One region of the Rhodococcus sp. UYP9 genome, then DNA from elsewhere that is predicted to be linked to it. Evidence: predicted binding sites of a transcription regulator. Region 1 holds the regulator's gene; the other holds the start of a gene.
The links. Region 1 encodes LexA, which represses DNA repair genes until DNA is damaged. Its sites were predicted from a motif close to CGAACANNTGTTCG; they were not measured.
Positions count from the first base shown of each region.

Region 2: ABIB36_RS12270 (error-prone DNA polymerase) is a predicted target of LexA. The motif match lies at 3,820-3,833, and genes of this name have one in related genera.

Region 1 is NZ_JBEPPH010000003.1:69,679-76,838, forward strand. Features, by position in the region: gene hrpA (ATP-dependent RNA helicase HrpA) at 1-1,393, shown strand, start outside; gene nrdR (transcriptional regulator NrdR) at 1,438-1,905, opposite strand; gene ABIB36_RS10020 (hypothetical protein) at 2,045-2,554, opposite strand; gene lexA (transcriptional repressor LexA) at 2,940-3,638, shown strand; gene ABIB36_RS10030 (acyl-CoA dehydrogenase family protein) at 3,720-4,862, opposite strand; gene ABIB36_RS10035 (uracil-xanthine permease family protein) at 4,999-6,264, opposite strand; gene ptsP (phosphoenolpyruvate--protein phosphotransferase) at 6,294-7,160, opposite strand, start outside.
Region 2 is NZ_JBEPPH010000003.1:545,891-553,050, reverse strand. Features, by position in the region: gene ABIB36_RS12280 (SDR family oxidoreductase) at 1-1,526, opposite strand, end outside; gene ABIB36_RS12275 (MMPL family transporter) at 1,597-3,726, opposite strand; gene ABIB36_RS12270 (error-prone DNA polymerase) at 3,854-7,141, shown strand.

The sequences.
Region 1 (7,160 bases):
CAATCCCGACGCTGCATCCGTACTGGGTGGGGAGTATCCCGATGCGTGGCGCCAAGGCGAGGTCCAGTTTCCGCTGACCTATCAGTTCGAGCCAGGTTCCGCCGCCGACGGAGTCAGCGCCCGCATCCCGATCGCCCTGCTCGCGCAGGTTCAACCGGTCGGATTCGACTGGCTGGTCCCGGGCATGCGAGCGGAACTCATCAGCACACTGATCAAACTGCTGCCCAAGACTTTACGACGCAACGTGGTGCCCGCTCCCGACTTTGCCGCCGCCGCACTGACGGCGATGAAGCCGAGATCGGAACCCGTTCTCACCGCGCTGGCCCGTGAGCTCTCACGGTTGGGTTCATGCCGGATCGATCCGGCAGACTTTCAGGTTTCCGAGCTCCCCGACCATCTCCGGATGACGTTTGTCGCAGTGGATATCAACGGAGACGTACTCGGGTCGAACAAGAACCTGACTGCCCTCCGACAGACCCTGTCACCGCGAGTGAACCGCGAAGTCGCCAGTGCCGTCGGTCAAGCCGAGCGAGCGGCAACGCTGGCATGGACGTCCTCGACTCTGGGAACTCTCGAGGAGACCGTCTCACGTTCTGTCGGTGGCCAACGAGTCACCGGATATCCCGCACTCGTTCCGGAAACCGGTGGCGTCGCGGTCCGGGTACTGAGCACACTCGCCCAGCAGCGTGCCGCAATGCGCAACGGAACCAGGGCTCTGTTGAGCGAGCGTGCACCGCGCGGCACAAAGGCACTCATCGCTGGAATTCCGACAAAGGAAAGAATCGCACTCGGGCAGAATCCGTACGGCAGCATCGAAGCACTACTCGAGGACTGCCGCACGACGGCGATCGACGAGTCGATGAGTGCGCACGGCGGTCCCGTCCGCTCGCCGCAAGAATTCGAAGCTCTGGTCAAGTCGGTGAATGCCGAGGTAACCGAACGCACGTCTCGGGTCCTTGCACTGATTCGACCGATTCTGACTGCGGCCGTGGAGCTTCGAGCCGCACTCGAACGAGCAGGCGGCGAAACCGCCGATGACGTTCGCGAGCAACTAGCCGGTCTGGTCTTCAATGGCTTCGTATTCGAATTCGGCTCTGCCAGGCTCGCTGAAATTCCCCGGTACCTCACGGCCGCTACTCGGCGACTCGGCTCACTACCCAGCAGCGCGAACCGGGACGAAACCGGAATGAACGCACTCGATCGAGTCTACGAGGCATACGACCGACTGCTGAAGTCGCTTCCTGAAGCCCGACAGCAGAGCAAACCAGTGCAGGAGATCTTCTGGATGATCGAGGAGTTACGAATTCAACTTTTCGCGCAAGGAATTCGTACGGCGTACCCGATATCGGAAAAGAGGATTACGAAAGCAATCCAGGCCGTAAGCCAACAGTGAGGCCTCGCGTCGACCGATTCACGCCCGTCGAGCGCACGCGTTCTTCAGTCGACAGTGACAGCTGACTGTCGCTGCTGGCGAAGGTCCTGAATTTCTTTCTCGAAGTCCTCGGCCGAACTGAAGGACTTGTACACTGACGCGAACCGTAGATACGCAACCTCGTCGAGATCGCGAAGCGGACCGAGAATAGCCAATCCGACCTCGTTGCTTGGGATCTCGGCCGATCCGGATGCACGAACTGCATCCTCGACCTGCTGAGCCAACAGATTCAGTGCGTCGTTGTCGACATCGCGGCCCTGGCAGGCACGACGGACGCCTCGTACTACTTTCTCCCGACTGAAGGGCTCGGTGACTCCGCTGCGCTTCACGACAGCCAGAACAGCGGTCTCCACTGTGGTGAAGCGGCGTCCACACTCCGGGCATGAGCGACGACGACGGATCGCCTGACCTTCGTCCGCCTCGCGGGAGTCGACCACTCGGGAGTCGGGGTGCTTGCAGAACGGGCAATGCATGTTGGAGCCTCCGTCGTAGCCGTCACACCATCTCGTTGGTAGCGCAAGAGGTGCAGGTACCGAGGATACTCGGAGTCCTATCGAGCCCAGTGCCGCGTACCTGGCTCGATCACCGAGGAGCACTTGAGGCATCGCTGCATCACTGGCCCGAGTCGGTGGCCGTGAAGACATCCTGACCCGCAGTACCGACGAATCCACCGTGCTCCACGACCGTGACAGCACCCGCTGAACCGCCGTCGAGATATCCGGCGCGTAGATTCGCAAGCCCTACCAAGCCCAGAAGAACAATGGCTGTGATCAGCACACCCGCGACCGTGGCGGTCCACGACAGTGTCTGACGCGGCGCCTCGTCGTCGAAGCTGTGATCGGCGGAGCTGTGATCGATGACCCGGTTGCCGCGGTCCTGTTGCGCGAGAGCGTGAAGGTAGCGTCGACGGTCGAGTGACGCGCAAGACGTGCGCGGGCGAGAAGTGCGGACGGACGAGGCCGAGCGCATTGTGCGATCGAGGGTATCGCGACCGTCTGTACCCCGACCTGCTACTGCGCGACTGGTGAGAGCACTGCGGCGCTCTGTAGTGATGCTCATCGGAACCTCCACTGCGGTGTACAGATCGACCGTGGTGATGCTCGCGACCGACGCGATTTTCACCTCTATTCGATCAGGCGTTCGATGAACGCTTGTTCGAAGTTCTATCACGCGAGTCGGACAATGTCAGCAGAAGTTGCGACACGGATCGAACAGATGTTTGATCGAACAGGGTTTTCGGGCTAGATTCGTGTCAGAAACCACACGTCACATCCACACCACGCGTTCGGGCCACTCGATCACACGAGATGCCCGGCAGGGGAAGGCGATGCAGGAGGATGCACGAATGAAAGAAGAGACCTCGTCAGGGTCACCGAAAGCCACGGGCAAGGCGAGCGGGAAGACGAAGACTACGTCAGTGAGCGCAAAGACGCGCGGAAGTGCCACCGGTGGAAAGGTCACAGCGCAGGCTGCCAAGACTACCGCCACAACCGCCAAGGCGCCTTCGGTGCCGACGGCGAAGGCATTCGAAGGTGAGGGCACCGACATCAATGCAGGCCTGACCGAACGTCAACGCAAGGTTCTCGAGGTCATCAGAGCTTCGGTGACCGAGCGTGGTTATCCGCCGAGCATCCGGGAGATCGGGGATGCGGTCGGGTTGACGTCGACCTCGTCGGTCGCTCATCAACTTCGCACGCTGGAGCGCAAAGGCTTCCTCCGACGTGATCCGAACCGCCCACGCGCAGTGGATGTCCGCGGACTCGACGAGGTTCAGGCAGACCACGCAGCAGCCGTAGCCGACGGCTCGGCGCCTGCGGAGGATCAGCTGCCGACTCCGACGTTCGTTCCGGTACTGGGACGAATCGCTGCCGGCGGTCCGATTCTTGCCGAGCAGGCGGTCGAAGACGTTTTCCCTCTCCCCCGCGAACTGGTCGGCCAGGGTTCCCTGTTCCTGTTGAGAGTGGTCGGCGAGTCGATGATCGAAGCAGCGATCTGCGATGGCGACTGGGTGGTGGTTCGGCAGCAGAGTGTCGCCGACAACGGCGACATCGTTGCGGCCATGATCGATGGCGAAGCCACGGTGAAGACATTCAAGCGCACCAAGGGTGAGGTGTGGCTCTTGCCGCACAACCCGTTGTTCGAACCGATCCCGGGCAATGACGCAGCTATCCTCGGCAAGGTTGTCACGGTCATGCGCAAGCTCTGATCAGCGAGTTCGTAGAGCGAAGGGCCGCAACTTCAGGTTTCGAGGTTGCGGCCCTTCGCTGTATCGATCGAGAGGTGAGTACTAGAGATTCAGTCCCCGCCCGATGATTTCCTTCATGATCTCGGTCGTTCCGCCGTAGATTGTCTGCACCCGAGAGTCCATGTAGGCCTTGGCGATCGGGTATTCCTTCATGTATCCGTATCCGCCATGCAGTTGCAGGCAGCGGTCGATGAGACGCACCTGGTTCTCGGTGGTCCACCACTTGGCCATAGCGGCTTCCTGAACTGTCAGCTTGCCGTCGTTGAGCAGTTCGATGAATTTGTCGACCATGATCCGTGAGGCCGTCGTCTCGGTTGCCAACTCCGCCAGCACGAATCGTGTGTTCTGGAATTTGCCGATGGACTTACCGAAGGCCTTGCGATCACGGCAGTACTGAATTGTCATGTCGAGCGCCGACTCCATGGCGGCTGCTGCGACGACCGCAATGGACAGTCGTTCCTGAGGCAGGTTCTGCATCAGGTAGATGAAGCCCATCCCCTCCTCACCCAGAAGGTTCGCGGCGGGCACGCGGACGTCGGTGAAGCTGAGTTCGGCTGTGTCCTGCGCCTTCATCCCGATCTTGTCGAGATTGCGTCCGCGTTCGAAACCGGGCATGTCGCGCTCGACGACGAGCAAGCTGAATCCCTGCGCACCCTTGTCGGGGTCGGTGCAGGCTACGACGATGACGAGGTCGGCATTGATTCCGTTGGTGATGAAGGTCTTGGACCCGTTGAGGACCCATTCGTCACCATCGCGAACGGCCTTGGTCTTGATTCCCTGCAGATCGCTACCGGTACCGGGTTCGGTCATCGCGATCGCGGTGATCAACTCACCGGAACTGAATCCGGGTAACCAACGCTGCTTCTGTTCTTCGTTCGTCAGATTGATGAGGTATGGCGCGACGACGTCGTTGTGCAGCGTGAATCCGATTCCGCTGTAACCGCCGCGGGTGGTTTCCTCGGTGACGATGGCGTTGTAGCGGAAGTCCTTGACACCGCCGCCGCCGTACTCCTCCGGCACGTCGGTGCCGAGGAATCCTTGCTTTCCAGCTTCTACCCACACCCAACGATCGACGAGATTCTGCTCTTCCCACTTGGAGTGGTTCGGCGCAACGTGTTGGTCGAGGAACTTGCGGTACGACTCGCGAAACATGTCGTGCTCGGAATCGAATATCGTGCGTTCCACTTCGGTCTCCTTCGAATTGCCAACCGGCGGCACAATGGGTCACCGCCGGTGAACTGACGTGATTCGAGCCTACGGCCGAATTGGTCACACGGTCGATGACCGAGCCGCGCGGAATCGGTGACCGAAGGTAGTGCCGCTATCGGCGCTGTGTGCGAGAAAGGGCGCGCAGCACGGGATAGCCGACCAAGATTCCGACCGATCCCCAGGCGATACCGCCGAGTTCCACCGACCCAACCGTCAGCGTCAGATCGCCGATGCCGGCAACGATGGCAGCAGCAACGACAACGAGGTTGACGGGATCTGTGAAGTCGACTTTGCTGTCCGACCAGATCCGCACACCCAGCAGCCCGATCAGTCCGTACAGAACCAGTGTCGCGCCACCGATGACTCCGTCCGGGACCGTGAATACCAACGCGCCGAATTTCGGCGAGAACGCGAGCACGACTGCCGTCACCGCGGCCACCCAGTAGGCCGCGGTCGAGTACACGCGGGTCGCCGCCATCACGCCGATGTTCTCGGCGTAGGTCGTCGTGCCCGAGCCACCCGCAGCACCTGCCAGCGTCGTCGCCAATCCATCTGCGATGAGTGCGTCTCCGGCGAGGTCGTCGAGTTTCTTACCCGTCATTGCCGACACTGCTTTGACGTGGCCGACGTTCTCGGCCACGAGAACGATGACGACGGGTAGTGCGATGAGTACGACGGACAATTCGAACGTCGGTCCACGGAATTCGGGAATACCGATCCACTCCGCAACGCGCATCGCGTCGAGTTTGACGTCCGAGATCTGCCCTGACACAGCAGCGAAAACCCATCCGACGATGACTCCGACAAGGATTCCGAGGCGTCCGAGCAGTCCCGGGCCTGCGACGGTCACCAGGAGGATCGCCGCGAGAGTCACCGCGGCCACGAGTGGCTGCGCCTCGAACGACGACGTCGCTGCGGGAGCGAGGTTGAGTCCGATGAGAACGACGACCGCACCTGTGACGACGGGAGGCATCACCGCTTCGATGAGTCGTCCGCCCGCGAACTTGACGACCAATCCGACGAGTGTCAGCACGACGCCCACGGACATGACGGCGCCGAGTTGCGCGGCGGGGCCGCTCGCCTGTGCCGCACTGAGTGGTGCGATGAAAGCGAACGAGGATCCGAGATAGCTGGGGATGCGCCCCCGCGTGATCACGAGGAACAACGCGGTACCGATGCCCGAGAACAACAGGGTCGTGGTGACGGGAAATCCGGTTACCGTCGGAACGAGCAACGTGGCGCCGAACATGGCGATGACGTGCTGCATACCGATACCCACGGTTCGCGGCCACGACAGGCGCTGGTCCGGTGCCACAACTGCCCCTGCCTCGACGTTCTTGCCGTTGCCGTGCAGGGTCCATCCGAATTGTCTTCTCACGGGTTCGAATCCTAGGGCCTGCCGCTTCGTCACTCGTTCAGGATCGACGCTGCCGCCTCGCGTGCCGCCGTGGCACTGTCGGTCTTCGACGCGACCGCGGCCGCGCGCTGGCACTGCTCGAGCGTGACCGTGGACAATTTCGCCCCTACGTGTGCGACTGCGGCAGACGCAGCGGACAGTGACGTGACACCCAGGCCCACCAGGACGCACGCCAACAGTGGGTCGGCGGCGGCCTCGCCGCATACTCCAACCGGCTTGCCCACGGCCATACCGGCCTTCGCGGTGTGAGCGACCAGCGCGATGACCGCCGGCTGCCACGGATCGGTCAGCGATGCGAGTTGGGAGGACATCCGATCGGCGGCCATTGTGTACTGCGCCAGATCGTTCGTTCCGATCGACAGAAACTCCACATGCTCGAGAATGTGCTCGGCGAGCAACGCCGCGGCCGGGACCTCGATCATGACGCCCGGAGTCAGGCCCCTCTCGCGGACGTCGGCGGCGAATGCAGCCGCTTCGGCCGCGGTGGCAATCATGGGGGCCATCACCCAAGGACTCGAATTGGTGGCCGCAGCGGCCGCAGCGATCCCGTCGAGCTGACGATAGAGAATTCCTCTGTCCTGCTCAGCGATTCGGATGCCACGAATACCCAGTGCAGGGTTGGCCTCGTCCGGATGATTGGCGAAGCGCAAGGGCTTGTCCGATCCGGCGTCGAGGGTACGAACGACAACCTTGTGTCCGGCGAACGCATCGAGCACTTGACCGTAGATTTCGGCCTGCTCATCGACGGTAGGTTCCGAGTCGCGGTCCAGGAAGCACAATTCGGTGCGAAAGAGTCCGATCCCGTCGGCGGCCGTCTTCCTCGCTGCGCGAGCTCCCGCGCCGTCCTGAACGTTGGC
Region 2 (7,160 bases), 480 kb from region 1:
GCGTGAGCGAGCACTGCTTCGCTGCTGACGTTGACGATGTGACCGAAGCGACGTTCACGCATGTGCGGAAGCAGTGCCAGGACGAGGCGAACAGCACCGAAGTAGTTGACGGCCATGGTGCGCTCGAAGTCGTGCAGTCGATCGGTGGAGCGGTACAACGATCGACGGATGGACCGGCCGGCGTTGTTGACCAGCATGTCCACGTGATCATGTTCGCTCAGAATAGTTTTCACGGTCTGCTCGACCGACTCGGTGTCCGTGATGTCGCAGGTGTACCCGAAGGCATCGCCACCGTGTGCGCGGATGTTCGCCACGACGGAGTCGAGTTGTTCGGTACCGCGGGCAAGCAGAATGACGGTGGCACCTTTGCGTGCTGCAGCTTCGGCACTCGCTTTTCCGATGCCGGAGGATCCGCCGGTGATGATGACGTGTCGTCCGAAGAGAGGGCCGCGAGGATCGTCGCGCCGTGCGCGGTTCGGGTCCAGGTGCGCGCGCCAGTGCTGCCACAGGCGGTCTGCGTAGGTCGCCAGCGGTGGTGGGGTGATTCCGCTGCCCGATAGTGCTTTCCGGGTCGCTGCCGAGTCGAAGGTCGTCGGCAAGGTGAGATGTTCGAGCACTACCGGCGGTATGCCGAATCTGTCCAGGAGAGTGTTGCGGCCGGTGCGGACGATGTCGGTCTTCGGTGCTACGACGGCGGCAGCAACGGCGCCGGGAATGTCGATGACCTTCGCTTTCGAACCTGCGGCCTCGGAGAATGCGCGATACACCTCGTGCATCGACTGTGCTTGCGTGTTGACCAGGTGGAACACTCGCTGATCGTCCTCGCCTCGGTGGATCAACTCCACAATCGCAGCGGCGACGTAGTCCACCGGCACCAGATTGGTGGCCCCGATCTTCGGAACCGTGATGGGAAGCGCAGTAGGCAGTGTGGCCAACGCGGCGAAGAGGGGGAAGAAGAAGTATGGGCCGTCGATCTTGTCGATCGCCCCGGTTTCGGAGTGCCCCAGCACTACCGAGGGTCGATAGACGCGCCAGTCGACCGAGGATTCGCGCACGATCTTCTCGGATTGGAACTTGGTGCGGTGGTACGGGGTTGGGAAGCCCTGTCCTTTGTCGAAGTCGTCTTCGGTGAATGTGCCCGCGTAATCTCCGGCAACGGCGATCGAGGAGATGTGGTGCAACCGGGCACCGGTCCGCTCGGCAAGTGCCACCACTGCACGGGTGCCCTCGACGTTGGTCGATGCTTGTTCGTCACCGGCGGTCATGTCGTAGATGGCGCCCAGGTGAACGATATGGTCGATGCCATCCGGGACAGTGCGCAATCCGAGATCGGGTTCGGTGAGATCGCCGATCAACGGATGAATCCGGGTCTTGTCGGCGAGCATGTCGACCTGGCGTTCGAGCTTCCCGATCGACTTCTGGCGAACCAACACGTGAATCTCGGCCGCTGGGTCGCGCTCGAGCAGTAGTGGGATCAGATTCTGCCCGAGGAAACCCGTACCGCCGGTGACAATGTAGTTCGACATGGACGACAACTTACTCTGAAGTAAGTTGTTGGGCCAGGTCGGTAGAGCCCACCAGGGTGACCGGCGGCGCTCAGTGACCGATACCTACCTTCTCGTGCACCTTCTTCATCCACGCTGGAGCCCACCAGTTCGCCTCACCCATCAATTTCACCAGCGATGGGACGAGCAGCATGCGGATGATCGTGGCATCGACGATGAGCGCGAGAATCATGCCGAATCCCAGGAACCGCATGATCGACAATTCGGAAATGGTGAACGCGCCGGTGACGATGATGAGTATGAGCGCGGCCGCTGTCACGATTCTTCCGGTGCGCTGGGCGCCGATGACGACCGCTTCCTCCGTCGAAGCCCCGCCTGCGCGCGCCTCGACCATGCGCGACATCAAGAACACTTCGTAGTCGGTCGACAGGCCGAAGACCACGGCGAGGATGAGGACCACGAAGGTCGCCTCCAGCGGCGCGGGCGTCACCCCTAGGAGATCGGCGCCATGTCCTTCCTGGAACACCCAGGTGAGCACTCCGAATGTCGCCCCCAGGCTGAGTCCCGCCATGAGGACGGCCTTGATCGGCAACACGATCGATCCGAATGCGAGGAAGAGCAGGATGAGCGTCGAGACGACCATGATCGCAATCATGACCGGAAGCCACGCGGCGATCGCCGCATTGCCGTCGTCGACGAGTGCCCGTGCGCCACCGACGAGCAGTTCGGTGCCCTCCGGTGGCGTCATCGCGCGCAGCCCCGCCACTGCAGCACCGGCTGCATCGGCTTCGGTGCGACCGTCGCTCGGTTCACTGAAGATTGCTTCCAGCGCGACGACATCGTCTGTGGATCCGATGAACGAGACCCGAGCGATGCCGTCGACGGATTCAGCTCGACGGGTGATGTCGGCTATCGGTGAGCCCTGGGGTTTGGCTCCATCGAGGCCCCGGAGTACGACCGTTGCGCTCTCACCCGAGGATTGGAACTCGGTGCCGAGGGTCTCGACGGCGACGCGAGCGGGATCGTCCTTGGGGAGCGCGGTGTAGTCGACCTCGCCGAGTGCGACCTTCAGTATCGGCGCCGACAGTACGAGAAGTCCGGCGATGATCACTGCCGCTACGATGCCTGGCTTGCGCATCACTCGGGTCACGACGCCGCCCCAGAATTTCTGGGCGCGCGCCTCACCTCGATCCGATGCGGTTTTGCTCCACGTCAGAGAATTGATGCGTGGTCCGAGAATCGCCAGCAACGCGGGCACTGCAGTCAACGACAGGATCGCGGCGCTCGCTACAGCGGCCATGGCCCCGAAACCGAGCGACTTGATAACCGGTTGTGGGAAGACGAGCATGCCGGCAAAGGCGCAGATCAGCAGCAAGCCCGAGAAGACGATCGTTCGGCCTGCCGTCAGAACTGTTCGAATCGCTGCATCGGTCGGGGTCGCACCGTCGCGCATTTCTTCTCGATATCGACTGACGATGAACAGCCCGTAGTCGATGGCGAGACCGAGGCCCAGAAGTGACGCGACGTTGATGGAGAACGAGCTGACTTCCGTGACCGAGGTGAGGGCACGCAGGATTGCCAACGCGCTCAGGACGCTCAGGATGCCGACGAAGACCGGGACAGCGGCCGCGACGACGCCTCCGAAGATCACGATCAGCAGAACGAGCGTGATGGGGATGGCGATGGCTTCCGAGCGAACCAGATCTTCCTGGAGCGTCTGGCTGAAGGAAACTCCGACCACGGAACCACCGGCGAACTGGGAGGTGACGCCCGGTACCTCGAGCTGCGGTGGGATCTCTCCGAACGTGGCGAAGGTGATGCCGGAGTCGGGGCCGAGGGTGACCGTCGCGAGTGCCTTGGTTCCATCTTTCGAGACCAGAAATTGCTTCGTCCCGGTATCGGCTGTCCAGTAGGAGGTGACGTTCGCGACTGCGTACTTTTTCTGGAAGCCGTCGAGTACCGAGGTGACGTCCGGGGCGATGTCGTCGATGGTCTTGCCTTCGGGCGCGGTGTAGATGGCGACGATATCGGGGGTTTGCTGCCCCAATCCTGCGACGAGTTCCGATACCTCCGCAGCTTCACTACCTGGGTCGATGAAACCGCCCTCGCTGAGCTTGCCGAAGACGCCGAGTCCCCATATGCCGCTCAGGGCTACGACCACCACAGCGATGGAGAGCACCCAACGCTTATGGGAGACGACGAACGAGGCCCAACGATTCACATTCTTCTCCGGCTCTTTCGGCTGCTGTATGTCACGGCGAGCCTAACTGCCTCTCGAGACAGATTGATTTGTGTCGTAGCCAAAGGGTCTAATGGAACATATGTTCGAATGAAAGTGAGGTGTCAGTATGGGATGGAACGACGGTCCGCCGACGTGGTCGGAAATGGAACGGGTGTTGTCCGGCCGCCCCTCGCATCCGAAGGTCGTGGACATCGTCGGGGACGGTGGTGACAGTCCAGCGTGGTCGCGCAAGCGTGCGGCGTACGAGAAGACGATATCGAAACCTGCGGCGACGACCACGGCATACGCGGAGCTACACGCACATTCGGCTTTCAGCTTTCTGGACGGTGCCAGCCAACCGGAGGAGATGGTCGAAGAAGCAGTACGGCTCGGGCTCGAAGCCGTCGCCATCACCGACCACGATGGCTTCTACGGTGTCGTGCGCTTCGCCGAGGCAGCAAAGGAGCTGGGGATCAAGACCATTTTCGGCGCCGAGTTGTCGTTGGACACGACGACGTCGAGGACAGGTGAGTTGGATCCGGAGGGTACTCATCTGCTGGTTCTCGCACGTGGGCAAGAGGGATACCGACGGCTGTCGCGTGAAATTGCCGCAGCTCACCTTGCCGGGGGAGTCAAAGGAAAGCCCCGTTACGATTTCGACGCCCTGTCCGAGGCTGCGGGTGGGCATTGGCAGATTCTCACCGGATGTCGAAAAGGGCATGTTCGACGGGCGTTGGACGCCGGTGGCGTCGAGGCAGCCGGTGCGGCTCTGGCGGATCTGATCGAGAGATTCGGTGCCGACCGAGTCACCGTGGAACTGACTCATCACGGCATACCGGAAGACGACGAGCGCAACGATGCGCTCGCCGAATTGGCGCGGAGATTCGCTCTTCCGATCGTTGCTACGACTGCGGCGCACTATGCGACTCCGCGGAGCGGGCGTTTGGCCATGGCGATGGCAGCGGTACGTGCACGCAGCAGTCTGGACGACGCCGCGGGGTGGTTGGCGCCCACGGGAGGTACGTATCTGCGATCCGGTGCCGAGATGGCTCGGTTGTTCGAGCATCATCCCGGTGCGGTTCGTGGTGCCGCCGAACTGGGTCGAGAGTGTGCTTTCGATCTGCATCTGATCGCCCCACAACTACCGCCGTTCGACGTGCCTGCCGGCCACACCGAAGCCAGCTATCTACGTGCCCTTACCCTCGACGGTGCTGCTCGCAGATACGGCACACCCAGTACCCACCCGGCCGCCTACGCGCAGCTCGATTACGAACTCGACATCATCGAGCGGTTGAATTTTCCGGGGTACTTCCTCGTCGTGCACGACATCGTGGACTTCTGTAAGACACACGACATTCTCTGTCAGGGAAGAGGTTCGGCAGCGAACTCGGCTGTCTGTTACGCCATCGGAATCACGAACGTCGATCCGGTGGCGAACAAACTTCTTTTCGAGCGTTTCCTTGCTCCGGAACGAGACGGCCCTCCGGATATCGATGTCGACATCGAGTCCGACCGGCGCGAGGAAGCCATTCAGCACGTGTACGAGAAGTACGGGCGTGCGTACGCGGCGCAGGTGGCGAACGTGATCACGTACCGAGGTAAGTCCTCGGTACGTGACATGGCACGTGCTCTCGGGTTCTCGCAGGGTCAGCAGGATGCCTGGAGCAAACAGGTCACCCGGTGGTCTGGCGTCGGAGATCAGGCAGACAGTGGCATTCCGAAGTCTGTTCTAGAGCTTGCCCAGCAGATCGAGGGCTTCCCAAGGCATCTGGGTATCCACTCGGGCGGAATGGTGATCTGCGATCGCCCTATTGCCGATGTCTGTCCTGTCGAGTGGGCGACGATGGCCAATCGTAGTGTATTGCAGTGGGACAAAGATGATTGTGCTGCAGTAGGTTTGGTGAAATTCGATATGCTCGGTCTCGGTATGTTGTCAGCGTTGCACTACATGATCGATCTTCTCGTCGAGCACAAAGGGCAACGCATCGACCTCGCCGATATCGATTTGAGTGAGAAAGCCGTCTACGACATGCTGCAGCGGGCCGATTCGATCGGTGTGTTCCAAGTGGAGTCGCGGGCCCAGATGGCGACGTTGCCGCGGTTGAAGCCGAGTGAGTTCTACGACCTGGTCGTAGAGGTCGCACTCATTCGGCCGGGTCCGATCCAGGGTGGATCCGTTCATCCGTACATCAAGCGCCGCAACGGACTCGAACCCGTCACATTCGATCACCCGTCGTTGAAGAAGGCTCTCGACCGCACCCTCGGAGTGCCACTCTTTCAAGAGCAATTGATGCAGATGGCCATCGATGTGGCTGGATTCAGCGCTGCCGACGCCGATCAACTTCGTCGTGCGATGGGGTCGAAGCGTTCGCCGGAGAAGATGAACCTGTTACGTGATCGCTTCTACGAGGGAATGCGAGACTTGCACGGCATCACCGGTGACGCGGCCGATCGAATCTACGAGAAGCTTTCTGCATTCGCCAATTTCGGTTTCCCCGAAAGCCATTCACAGAGCTTCGCCTCGCTGGTCTTCTATTCGTCGTGGTTCAAGCTTCATCATCCCGCCGCGTTCTGCGCAGGTCTGTTGCGTGCGCAACCGATGGGGTTCTACTCCCCGCAGTCTCTGGTGGCGGACGCTCGACGGCATGGAGTGCGTGTGCACGGCCCGGACGTCAATGCCAGCTCGTGGTACGCGGATCTCACTGCCGAGGGTCTCGAGATTCGGATGGGACTCGCTGACGTGAAGTACATCGGGCAGGATCTTGCCGAACGCATCGTCGACGCACGCACAGCAGCCGGTCCGTTCGTATCGTTCCTCGATCTCACAGGACGAGTCGAATTGTCCACTACGCAAGCCGAATCACTTGCTACCGCAGGCGCGTTGGGATGCTTCGGAATCACCCGCCGCGAAGCGCTCTGGGCGGCAGGCGCAGCAGCAGGGGAGAGGCCGCATCTCCTTCCCGGACTCGGGGCATCCACTCGTGCGCCGGTATTGCCTGGGATGAGCGATCTCGATATGGCCTCGGCGGACGTCTGGGCTACTGGAGTCTCACCCGATGCGTACCCGACTCAGTTCTTTCGTGAGCAGCTCGACGCACTGGGGGTAGTCCCGGCGAATCGACTACTGCAGGTTCCCGACGGGGACCGGGTCCTGGTCGGTGGCGCCGTGACGCATCGGCAGCGACCGGCTACGGCTGCAGGGGTCACGTTCGTCAATCTCGAAGACGAAACGGGGATGGTCAACGTGGTGTGCTCGGTGGGATTGTGGGCCAAGTACCGCAAGCTGGCGCTGACGGCTCCGGCATTGCTCATCCGCGGGAAGGTCCAGAACGCAGAAGGCGCAGCGACGGTGGTGGCCGATCATCTGCAACTCATGGACCTACGGGTGATGTCGAAATCTCGGGACTTTCGTTAGAGACCGGGCAGGATAATCT